Regions from separate parts of the Rhizobium sp. A22-96 genome, predicted to be linked through region 2. Evidence: predicted binding sites of a transcription regulator. Region 2 holds the regulator's gene; the other holds the start of a gene.
What was found. Region 2 encodes LexA, which represses DNA repair genes until DNA is damaged. Its sites were predicted from a motif close to TGTTCNNNNTGTGTTCNG; they were not measured.

Region 1 (4,635 bases), on a different contig from region 2:
TAGAAGATGTCGGCGAAGCTTGTGGATATGACGCAGCGGATGCCGAAGTCGAGGAGCGCCCAAGGCGCGTGCTCGCGCGAGGAACCGCAGCCGAAATTATCGCCGGCGACGAGGATCTTGGCATTCTGATAGGCCGGCTTGTTCAGCACGAAATCCTGGTTCAGCGAACCATCTTCATGGTAGCGGGCTTCAGCAAACAGGCCCTTGCCGAGACCGGTGCGCTTGATGGTCTTCAAATAATCCTTCGGGATGATCATGTCGGTATCGACATTGACGACCGGGAGGGGTGCTGCGACACCGGTCAACTTCACGAACTTGTCCATGGGGTCCTGCCTTCATTCTCGTCTAAAGCACGAATTATCCTGCCAATAGAGCAAATCCGGCCCGAAATGAAGGAGAATCTTGGAAATGCTCTAAAACACGGCTCTTTGGTCGCAGCCTGCCCATCAGACATAGGTCCGGATCGAGGCAAATGCGTTCGGCAGCCTGCAAACAGGCTGCCGTTGCCCTGTGTTCGATGTCAGAGATCGATGATCGTGCCGCGACCGTCGTTCCAGATGCGCATTTCGCGCTGGCTGTTCGTCTTGGCGCGCACCGGTGCCGGCTTCATGCGAAGCGAAATCGCACGGGCTGCCATAAGCACGGTCAGGATACCGCCGACGGCAAGCGTCAGTGAAACGGTAAACAGCGCCATGGCTGCAAACACGGTGATACCGGCAAGCGCGATGAACAGGGAACGGATATTCTGCATGGTCGAGACCTCTCTACTTACAGCAATGTGGGCCTGTTCCTTTTCATCTGCAAGAGGAGCGTGGCTTTTTGTTGACTTGCCTGGAGATTAAAAGCGCGGCAAAACGGCGCTATGAGCCAATCCTCTTCTTCCCGTCCCGTCCGCCTGCGCCGCTCGGTCTTAAGTGTCCCCGCCATCAACCGCCGCGCTCTGGAAAAGCTTGCCAGCCTCGATTGCGACGCCGTCATCTTCGATCTCGAAGATTCGGTTTCGCCGGAAAAGAAGGCCGAGGCGCGGGAGAATTTGCGGGCGTTCTTCGCCTCGTCTGCGCTTCCCAGCAAGGAGCGGATCATCCGCATCAACGCGCTTTCCTCCAATTTTGGGGCTGACGATCTGGCGCTGGTCGTGGAACTGGAGCCGGATGCGGTGCTGCTGCCCAAGGTGGATGAGCCGCAGGACGTGATGCTCGTGGGTGACAGGCTCGCGGAAGCCGATGCGCCGGAAAACCTGCGCATCTGGGCGATGATCGAGACCCCGCGCGGCATCCTGAATGCCGCTTCGATCGCCGAGGCTGGACGCACCACGGGCAGCAGGCTCGATTGCTTCGTCGTCGGGCTCAACGATCTCAGAAAGGAAACGGGCGTGCTGCCGCAGTCGGGCCGCGCCTATCTTGTGCCCTGGCTGATGCAGGTGGTGTTGGCCGTCAGTGCCTATGGGCTTGAGGCCATCGACAGCGTTTTCAACGATTTCAAGGATATGGACGCGCTCGATGCGGAATGCGCCCAGGGTATCGCCATGGGCTTTTCTGGCAAGATGCTGATTCATCCGAGCCAGATCGAGGCCGCCAATCGGCATTTTGGTCCGGATGAAGCGGCTGTTGCCGAGGCTGAGGCGATCATATCAGCCTTTGCCGAGCCAGGTGCCGCCGATCTCAATGTCGTGAACCTCGGCGGCCGGATGGTGGAGCGGCTGCATCTTGTCCAGGCGGAAAGACTCGTCCATAAAGTTCGCCTGATCGAGCAGCGCCATCGCCCTTCGACACGTTCAGGGTGAGGGCTGGTATTTACGAAAGACGCTTTGATGAAACTCTATCGCTTCCTCACCGGCCCCGATGACGCTTCTTTCTGCCACAAGGTATCGGCAGCGCTGAACAAGGGCTGGGAGCTCTCGGGCTCGCCGACCTATGCCTTCAATGCCGGGAGCGGCCGGATGGAATGCGGCCAGGCCGTCGTCAAGGAAGTCGCCGGCAAGGATTACGATCCGGAGATGAAGCTTTCCGAGCAGTAAGAGGACGTAATTCCTCATCGAAGGCTTGATGTTTTTCCCTGACCGTCCTGCGGTCAGGGCCGATACTACCGATCCGTGGCTTCCTCGGCGCTCGCCTCGATGCGTTCCATGTCCTCGTCGCTCAGGCCGAAATGATGGCCGATTTCGTGGATCAGGACATGGGTGATGATATCGCCGAGGGTTTCCTCGTTTTCAGCCCAGTAATCGATGATCGGCCGGCGGTAGAGGCGGATCTTGTTCGGCATTTCGCCGGTCTGGGCGGTGAAGCGCTCCGATATGCCGCGACCCTCGAAAAGGCCAAGCAGGTCGAAGGGCGTTTCCAGCGCCATATCCTCGAAGACATCGTCATCGGGAAAATCTTCGATGAGGATGATGAGGTTGCCGGTGAGCGAGCGGAATTCGTCCGGCAAGTGGCTGTAAGCCTCCATAGCCAGAGATTCAAATGTGCTGATTGAGGGCGCGTGGCGGTCCCGCCAATCCTCGCTCTGGTCAATGCGAGCCATGAATGCTTCCTTCCTTAGCTGGTCATATAGAGACTTTGCGCAGCTTTTACGAGAGCGGATTGGGGCATGATGCCGAAAAGTCTTTGAGCGGCTTTCGGACGGCACCATGGTCTACCTGTTTGATTTTAGGGCGGATTCAGATTTCAGCTTGAATAGACTCCAATCATTCGGCTCTGCGCACAGGAATATTTTCTTATAAATTGGTGTTGACTCTTTTTCCGACCTCTGGAATCCATAAGAACATAACAGGAACATTATCGATCTGGAGTGAACGTCATGGCCGAGGCCGCCGTGGCGGGGGAAACGCTTTTTGCCCTGCGTGAAACCATTGCCCGACTGGAAGGCAGGCCGATACCGGCGCTGGCAGCGGCGGCGCATGAGACGCTGGCGGAGAAGGCAAGACCCTGTTCGGCGGGGGCTGCCCAATCCTTGCTTGCGATCGGGGTTGAGGACCTCGATGACGCGATGCAGGGTGGCGTGCCGCTGGATGCATTGACGGAAATCCGCTCGCTGGGCCTGCGTGATGCGGGCGTAGCCAGCGGCTTTACCCTTGCTCTTGCCGCGAGGCTTCATGCGCAAGCCGCCGGCACAGATGCGGCCATATCCCCGGTTCTCTGGATCGGCGATACGGTCGCCGCGATGGAGGCGGGCCTGCCCTATGCCATCGGGATCATGGATTTCGGACTGGAGCCGGCCGGCTTCCTGCAGGCATCTCCGCGCAAGCTGGAGGAAGCGCTCTGGCTGGCGGAAGCAGCGCTTGCCAGCGCGGCCTTTGCGGTCGTCATCCTGGAAGTGCGCGGCAATCCCGCGCGTTTCGGGCTGACGGAAAGCCGGCGGCTGGCGCTCAGGGCCAAGGCGGCAGGCCGGCCCCTGTTTTTATTGCGGCAGGGAGGCGAGGAGGAAGCGAGCAGCGCCCTCTTCCGCTTTTCCGTCGAACCCGCGCCGGCGCAGGCGCGGCCCCTGCCGGACGGATCGGTGCTTGGCGGCAGCATCGGTCATCCGGCCTTTCGTCTGACCTTGGAAAAGAGCCGCAACCCCGCGCCTCTTTCCATAACCCTGGAGTGGAATGCCCATGACCGCCGCTTTGCCCCTGTCTCCGATGCTCAGCACCCTGTCCTTCCCGGCGAACACGCAGCGCATTCTGGCGCTGACTTTTCCGCATCTGCCAACCGACCGGATCGCGCGCAAGCGCTGGGGCCTGTCCTGGCGTTCGACAGGCAGGCTTGAAGCGCCACCGCTCGTCTGCGCCGGCAGGCTGAACAATGCCATGCGGCTGACCGCGCTCAACGAGCGGGCGGAGATGATCGGCCTGAAGCGCGGCCAGGGCGTGGCCGAAGCTCGGGCGATCTGCCCTACCCTCGATGTCATCGAGGAAGATCTTGCGGCGGATCGCAAGCTGCTGGAGGCGATCGCCGACTGGTGTGACCGCTATACGCCGCTGGTGGCGATCGATGGCAAGGATGGCCTCTTTCTCGATATTACCGGCTGCGCGCACCTCTTCGGCGGCGAAGAGGCGCTGCTCGAGGATATATTGATCCGGATTTCCCGGCTCGGGCTCGATGTGCGCGGCGCCATTTCCTCCGCGCCTGGCCTCTCCTGGGCGGTCGCCCGTTTTGAAGAGAGCCGCATCGTTCCCCCGGAAGCCATGGAGGAGGCGTTGGCGCCGCTGCCGGTGGCGTCGTTGCGGCTTGGCGAGGAGAGCGTTGCCGCCTTGCAGAAGATGGGCCTGAAGCAGGTGGGCGATCTCCTGGCGGCGCCACGGGCGCCGCTTGCCCGTCGCTTCGGCGCACAGGTGTTGTTGCGGCTCGATCAGGCAGTCGGTCTCATCGAGGAGCCGATTTCGCCGCGCCGGCCGGTGGCGCAATTATCGGCCGAGCGCCGGCTTGCCGAACCGGTGCAGGCGGAAGCCGATATTCTGCAGCTCGCCCACATGCTTGCCGAAACGCTGAAGCCGGGTTTGGAGGCGCGTGGCGTCGGCGGCCGTTCCTTCGAGCTTTTGCTGTTCAGGGTGGATGGGGCGGTCTTCCGCATCGCTGCCGGGGCATCGCAGCCGCTGCGGGAGCCGGGCCGGATCGCCAGCCTGTTTAACGAGCGCTTCACCGCCATTCATGACGA
Region 2 (4,635 bases):
AGCTCGACGGCTTCGTGCGCACCGGTAGACGCACCCGACGGAACCGCCGCGCGGCCCATGCTGCCGTCTTCGAGGTAGACATCGACTTCGACGGTGGGATTGCCACGGCTGTCGAGAATCTCGCGGGCGATAATGTCGGTGATTGCGGTCATGATAGCTTCCTGCTCGCTGGTTTATAAATCGATTGAAATGGTCTTAATCGAAGACGCGGAAATTACAATGCCGCTCCGCCTCCCGATTTGACACTCCTTCAGGCCCCGTAACGCAAAATCATGTCAGCCTGTTGAATGCCTGTGATTTCTCAGGCCTTGGCGATGGCGTCGAAGGCCAGAAGCTTCTCCAGAAGCCTTGGCATATCCTTCAGATAGACCATGTTCGGGCCGTCCGAGGGCGCATTGTCCGGATCTTCGTGCGTCTCGACGAAGACGCCGGCAACGCCAACGGCAACTGCGGCGCGCGCCAGCGTCTCTACGAATCGGCGATCGCCGCCAGTCGAGCCGCCCTGCCCGCCCGGCTGCTGCACGGAGTGGGTGGCATCGAAAATGACAGGCGCACCCATTGCCGCCATGATCGGCAGCGAGCGCATGTCCGAGACGAGCGTGTTATAACCGAAGGAGGCGCCACGCTCGCAGAGGAGGATATTCGGGTTGCCGCTTTCATTCAGCTTGGCAAGGACGTTCTTCATGTCCCAGGGCGCCAGGAACTGGCCCTTCTTGACGTTGACGACGCGGCCGGTCTTGGCGGCGGCGACCAGCAGGTCGGTCTGGCGCGAAAGGAAGGCCGGGATCTGCAGGATATCAACCGTCTTGGCGACAACGGCGCATTGTTCCTCGGTGTGAATATCGGTCAGCACCGGAAAGCCATATTCCTTCTTGAGATCGGCAAAAATTTCCAATCCCTTCTCGATGCCGATACCGCGCTTGCCGGAGAGCGAGGTGCGGTTCGCCTTGTCATAGGAGGATTTATAGACAAGGCCGATGCCGAGCTTGTCGCAGAGTTCCTTCAGCACGCCGGCCACCATGAAGGCATGCTCGCGGCTCTCCATCTGGCAGGGGCCGGCGATCAGCGACAGCTTGGCAGTGTTGGAAAACAGAACCTTGGACGCTCCCTCGCCGACGATCACTTCCGAATTCGTGCTCATGCTATCTCCTCGAAGGCGAAAAGAGCGCCCGCTGCGGGCGCCAGCTTTGCCAATATACGATTGTTCTTACGCGTGTAGGTGACGCCGTTAGCAGCGAAATGCGACGATGTCACGGAAAGATCGCGTGTTTTGAAAAGGATTGCGCGGGCTCGAAGCCCCGGATCGTCCTTGCCGACCCGCAAATCGTAAAACGCCTCCATGCCTTCCGGCGTCAGGAGATCGATGTCGGCATTGGCAGCCCGGATTGTCAGCCCGAAGGAATGCTCGGATATCCTGGGGTCACCTATGATCTCCTCGAAAAACGAGCGGTACGCGGCGGGTTTGGTCGTCGATATCGCCACCCGCGCAATGCCGGTGACAGCATTTTCATGGCGCTCCAGCACGCTGCGATCGGCGGGCGACGGATTGATGCGCTGGCAGCAGAAGGCCAGGAAATCGGGCGCACGCAGATCGGCGGCAAAGGCAAGACGGAAACCCGCCTGGGTTTCCGTGCCATCCGGCATCTTCATCGGCCTCGAAAAATCCAGCATCCGTCCGGCGGAGATCATGCCGGCCTTGAAACGTTCGTCGTCAGCGACAGCGTCGTTCGTGCCGAAAACCACTCCGGAGAACCCGTCTTCACCCATTCGAAACCGATAGGCCTGATCACGAGCGACGAAGACATTGCCGTCCTCGATGCTCTTTTCACACTGCTCCAGAGATGTGACCCCGAGGGGCTCCAGATAGGTCTTGTCGGCAAAGAAGACGCATGCGTTCTCGGTGCCAAAGGGATGGCGCGCATCCGGAGCCACCGTAAAGCCAAGCCTGCCAAGGCGTTCACGCGCCGATGCGATATTGACCGTCGGCAACACAAGATGATCCAGCGGATGCGGCAACGAAGTCATGGCGTCTCCGATTTTCTGCTGCGGCAGGTTTGCGCCGATCCACGGTCCAATTCAAGGCCAAAGCAGCGCAGCGATGATGCTGGACAATGACTGTTTCTCGACAGCAGCCGAACCTTCTCGGTACAAGCTAGATTTCAGCCATGCTTCAGATAGGTGACTTAAACTCAAAACCACTCCGTCTGCGCATCCAGCGGCGTTTTCCCATATTTATCGTTATGTTAGCACCGATATAACCATTCGCCGCCGCGCCACGATCCATTCGATAATTTTAAATATCTAACTGACAGGGCAAAGCTTTACCGAAATTTAAGTACTTGCGGAACACATATGGAACATATAGTGTCCGTTCTGGATTTGTTTCACGACGTTTCTCTTGATTCTGGGGTTCCAAGACGATGTTGACGCGCAAGCAGCAGGAACTGCTTCTCTTCATTCACGAACGGATGAAGGAGTCCGGCGTTCCACCATCTTTCGATGAAATGAAGGACGCATTGGATCTTGCATCCAAGTCCGGCATTCACCGTTTGATCACGGCTTTGGAAGAGCGAGGCTTCATCCGTCGCCTGCCGAACCGGGCAAGAGCGCTCGAAGTCATCAAGCTGCCGGATGCCTACAATCCCAGCCTGCAGCCGCGCCGCGGCTTTTCACCGAGCGTCATCGAAGGCAGTCTTGGCAAGCCACAGCCGGTCGCGCCGCCTGCTCCCCCAAAGGTGGCCAATGACGACCAGAACAGTTCGGTGTCGGTGCCCGTCATGGGCCGCATCGCAGCCGGCGTTCCGATCTCGGCCATCCAGAACAATACCCATGAAATAACCGTTCCCGCCGATATGCTCGGTTCGGGCGAACATTATGCCTTGGAAGTGCGGGGCGATTCGATGATCGATGCCGGCATTTTTGACGGCGATACCGTCATCATCCGCAATTCGACGACTGCCAATCCCGGTGACATTGTTGTCGCCCTTGTGGATGACGAAGAAGCAACGTTGAAGCGGTTTCGCCGCAAGGGCGCTTCCATCGCTCTAGAAGCCGCCAATCCGGCATATGAAACACGCATATTCGGGCCGGATCGCGTCAAGGTCCAGGGCAAGCTTGTCGGCCTCATTCGCCGCTATCATTGACTGGTGACGCAGAACGGATTGGCACACCATAGGTTCCGGTGCGCCAATCATAGGTTCGGTGCCGCATCCATGGGCGTTGCGGATTGTCGAAAGCTGTGGAGATGATAGGCGTGTCCGAGTCGAAATTCATTTCGACCGAGCCGGTTCGCCTCAATGTAGCGCCGGTGAAAAGCATTGCTCCGGAGCGGCAGCGATCGAGACGCAGTTTTATCGGCGTAACGACGATATTTGCGGTATCGCAAGCAGGCGGTAGATAGGCTGCGTCCTCGATGGTGACGAGCATTGCGCCGTTTTCAAGCATTGCGACACACCATGCACCCTTCTGGCAGGCAAAGCTTCCCTGCATCGTCTGATCGAGCGCTTCCTCCATTGCCTTGCGCACTGCGTTTTGTTCCTCCGTGCTTAACCGCCGGCGGCGATCTGCTTTGCTGACATGAGGGAGCCGGCTGTCGGCCGGAAGAATGGTTGGCGGTTGGTGTTCTGCTGCCACCAGCGCCTTCTGCCATTGCTCGAAGATAAAAGCCTGCGGTCTTTCGCGGTTCGTTGCCAAGATGTAGTCCTGTCGCAACGCGACCAGAGCGCCATCTTCGGAAATCATCAGATCCGGCTTCGGCACGCCGGAACTGAATGTTGCTGCACCGATCGCTGAGAGCAACAGCAGCAGCCCGACATGGCGCAGGCGGGTCCGCAACATGGTCATGATCAGGAAGCCGGCTATGAAAGTCGGCATGAGCCAGCCCGCTTGACGGCCAAAGGTGATATCGCCTCCCCAGCCCGCCACGGTCTTGGCGATCAGGATGACCAGTTCCAGTCCCTCACCGGTGACTTTCCAGAATGGCGCATCAAGGCCAAGCGGCATCAGCAACATGGCCATCATACCGAACGGCATGACAATGAACGAGACGATCGGCATGGCGGCGAGATTTGCGGCAAGCCCGTATGTCGCCAGTCGGTGAAAATGCTCGATCGAGAAAATCGCCGTCGAAGCACCGCCGACGAAGGATGTCGACAACACGCCGCCGAAAAAACGAGAGACGAAGAGCAGCGGGCTGAGGAGCCTGGAGCGCGAAAATATGCTTTCGCGATGCTGCCGCCGCTTCCACAGCGTATAGCCCGACACCAGCGCCAGCGTCGCGGCATAGGACATCTGGAAACTCGGCCCCAGCACTTGCGATGGAGACAGAATGAGGATCACGATTGCCGAAAGCGCTACATTTCGCAGGCTGATCGATGGCCGGTCGAAGAGCACGGCAACCAGCATGATCGCCATCATGATGAAGGCGCGTTCTGCAGACACGCCGAAACCGGAAATGAGGTAATAGGCTGTCACGGTGAGCAGCGCACCAAACGCGGCCACCTTCTTGGTTGGCCAGGCCTGCGCGACACCAGGAAACAGACTGAAGAGATAACGCAGGCCGATATAGAAAATGCCCGCCGATAGCGCCATGTTCAAGCCTGAAATGGCGATGATATGCGTCAGGCCTGCGGTTCG

Region 1: the regulator LexA is predicted to act here: its motif matches at 2,757-2,774, upstream of ACQZ6F_RS18845 (ImuA family protein).

What each region holds. Positions count from the first base shown of each region.
Region 1 is NZ_JBNWDQ010000004.1:109,949-114,583, forward strand. Features, by position in the region: gene leuD (3-isopropylmalate dehydratase small subunit) at 1-323, opposite strand, end outside; gene ACQZ6F_RS18825 (hypothetical protein) at 521-751, opposite strand; gene ACQZ6F_RS18830 (HpcH/HpaI aldolase/citrate lyase family protein) at 863-1,783, shown strand; gene ACQZ6F_RS18835 (DUF1737 domain-containing protein) at 1,811-2,017, shown strand; gene ACQZ6F_RS18840 (metallopeptidase family protein) at 2,083-2,520, opposite strand; gene ACQZ6F_RS18845 (ImuA family protein) at 2,797-3,747, shown strand; gene ACQZ6F_RS18850 (Y-family DNA polymerase) at 3,788-4,635, shown strand, end outside.
Region 2 is NZ_JBNWDQ010000003.1:901,480-906,114, reverse strand. Features, by position in the region: gene eno (phosphopyruvate hydratase) at 1-152, opposite strand, end outside; gene kdsA (3-deoxy-8-phosphooctulonate synthase) at 302-1,141, opposite strand; gene ACQZ6F_RS17215 (VOC family protein) at 1,138-2,025, opposite strand; gene lexA (transcriptional repressor LexA) at 2,421-3,143, shown strand; gene ACQZ6F_RS17205 (ComEC/Rec2 family competence protein) at 3,124-4,635, opposite strand, start outside.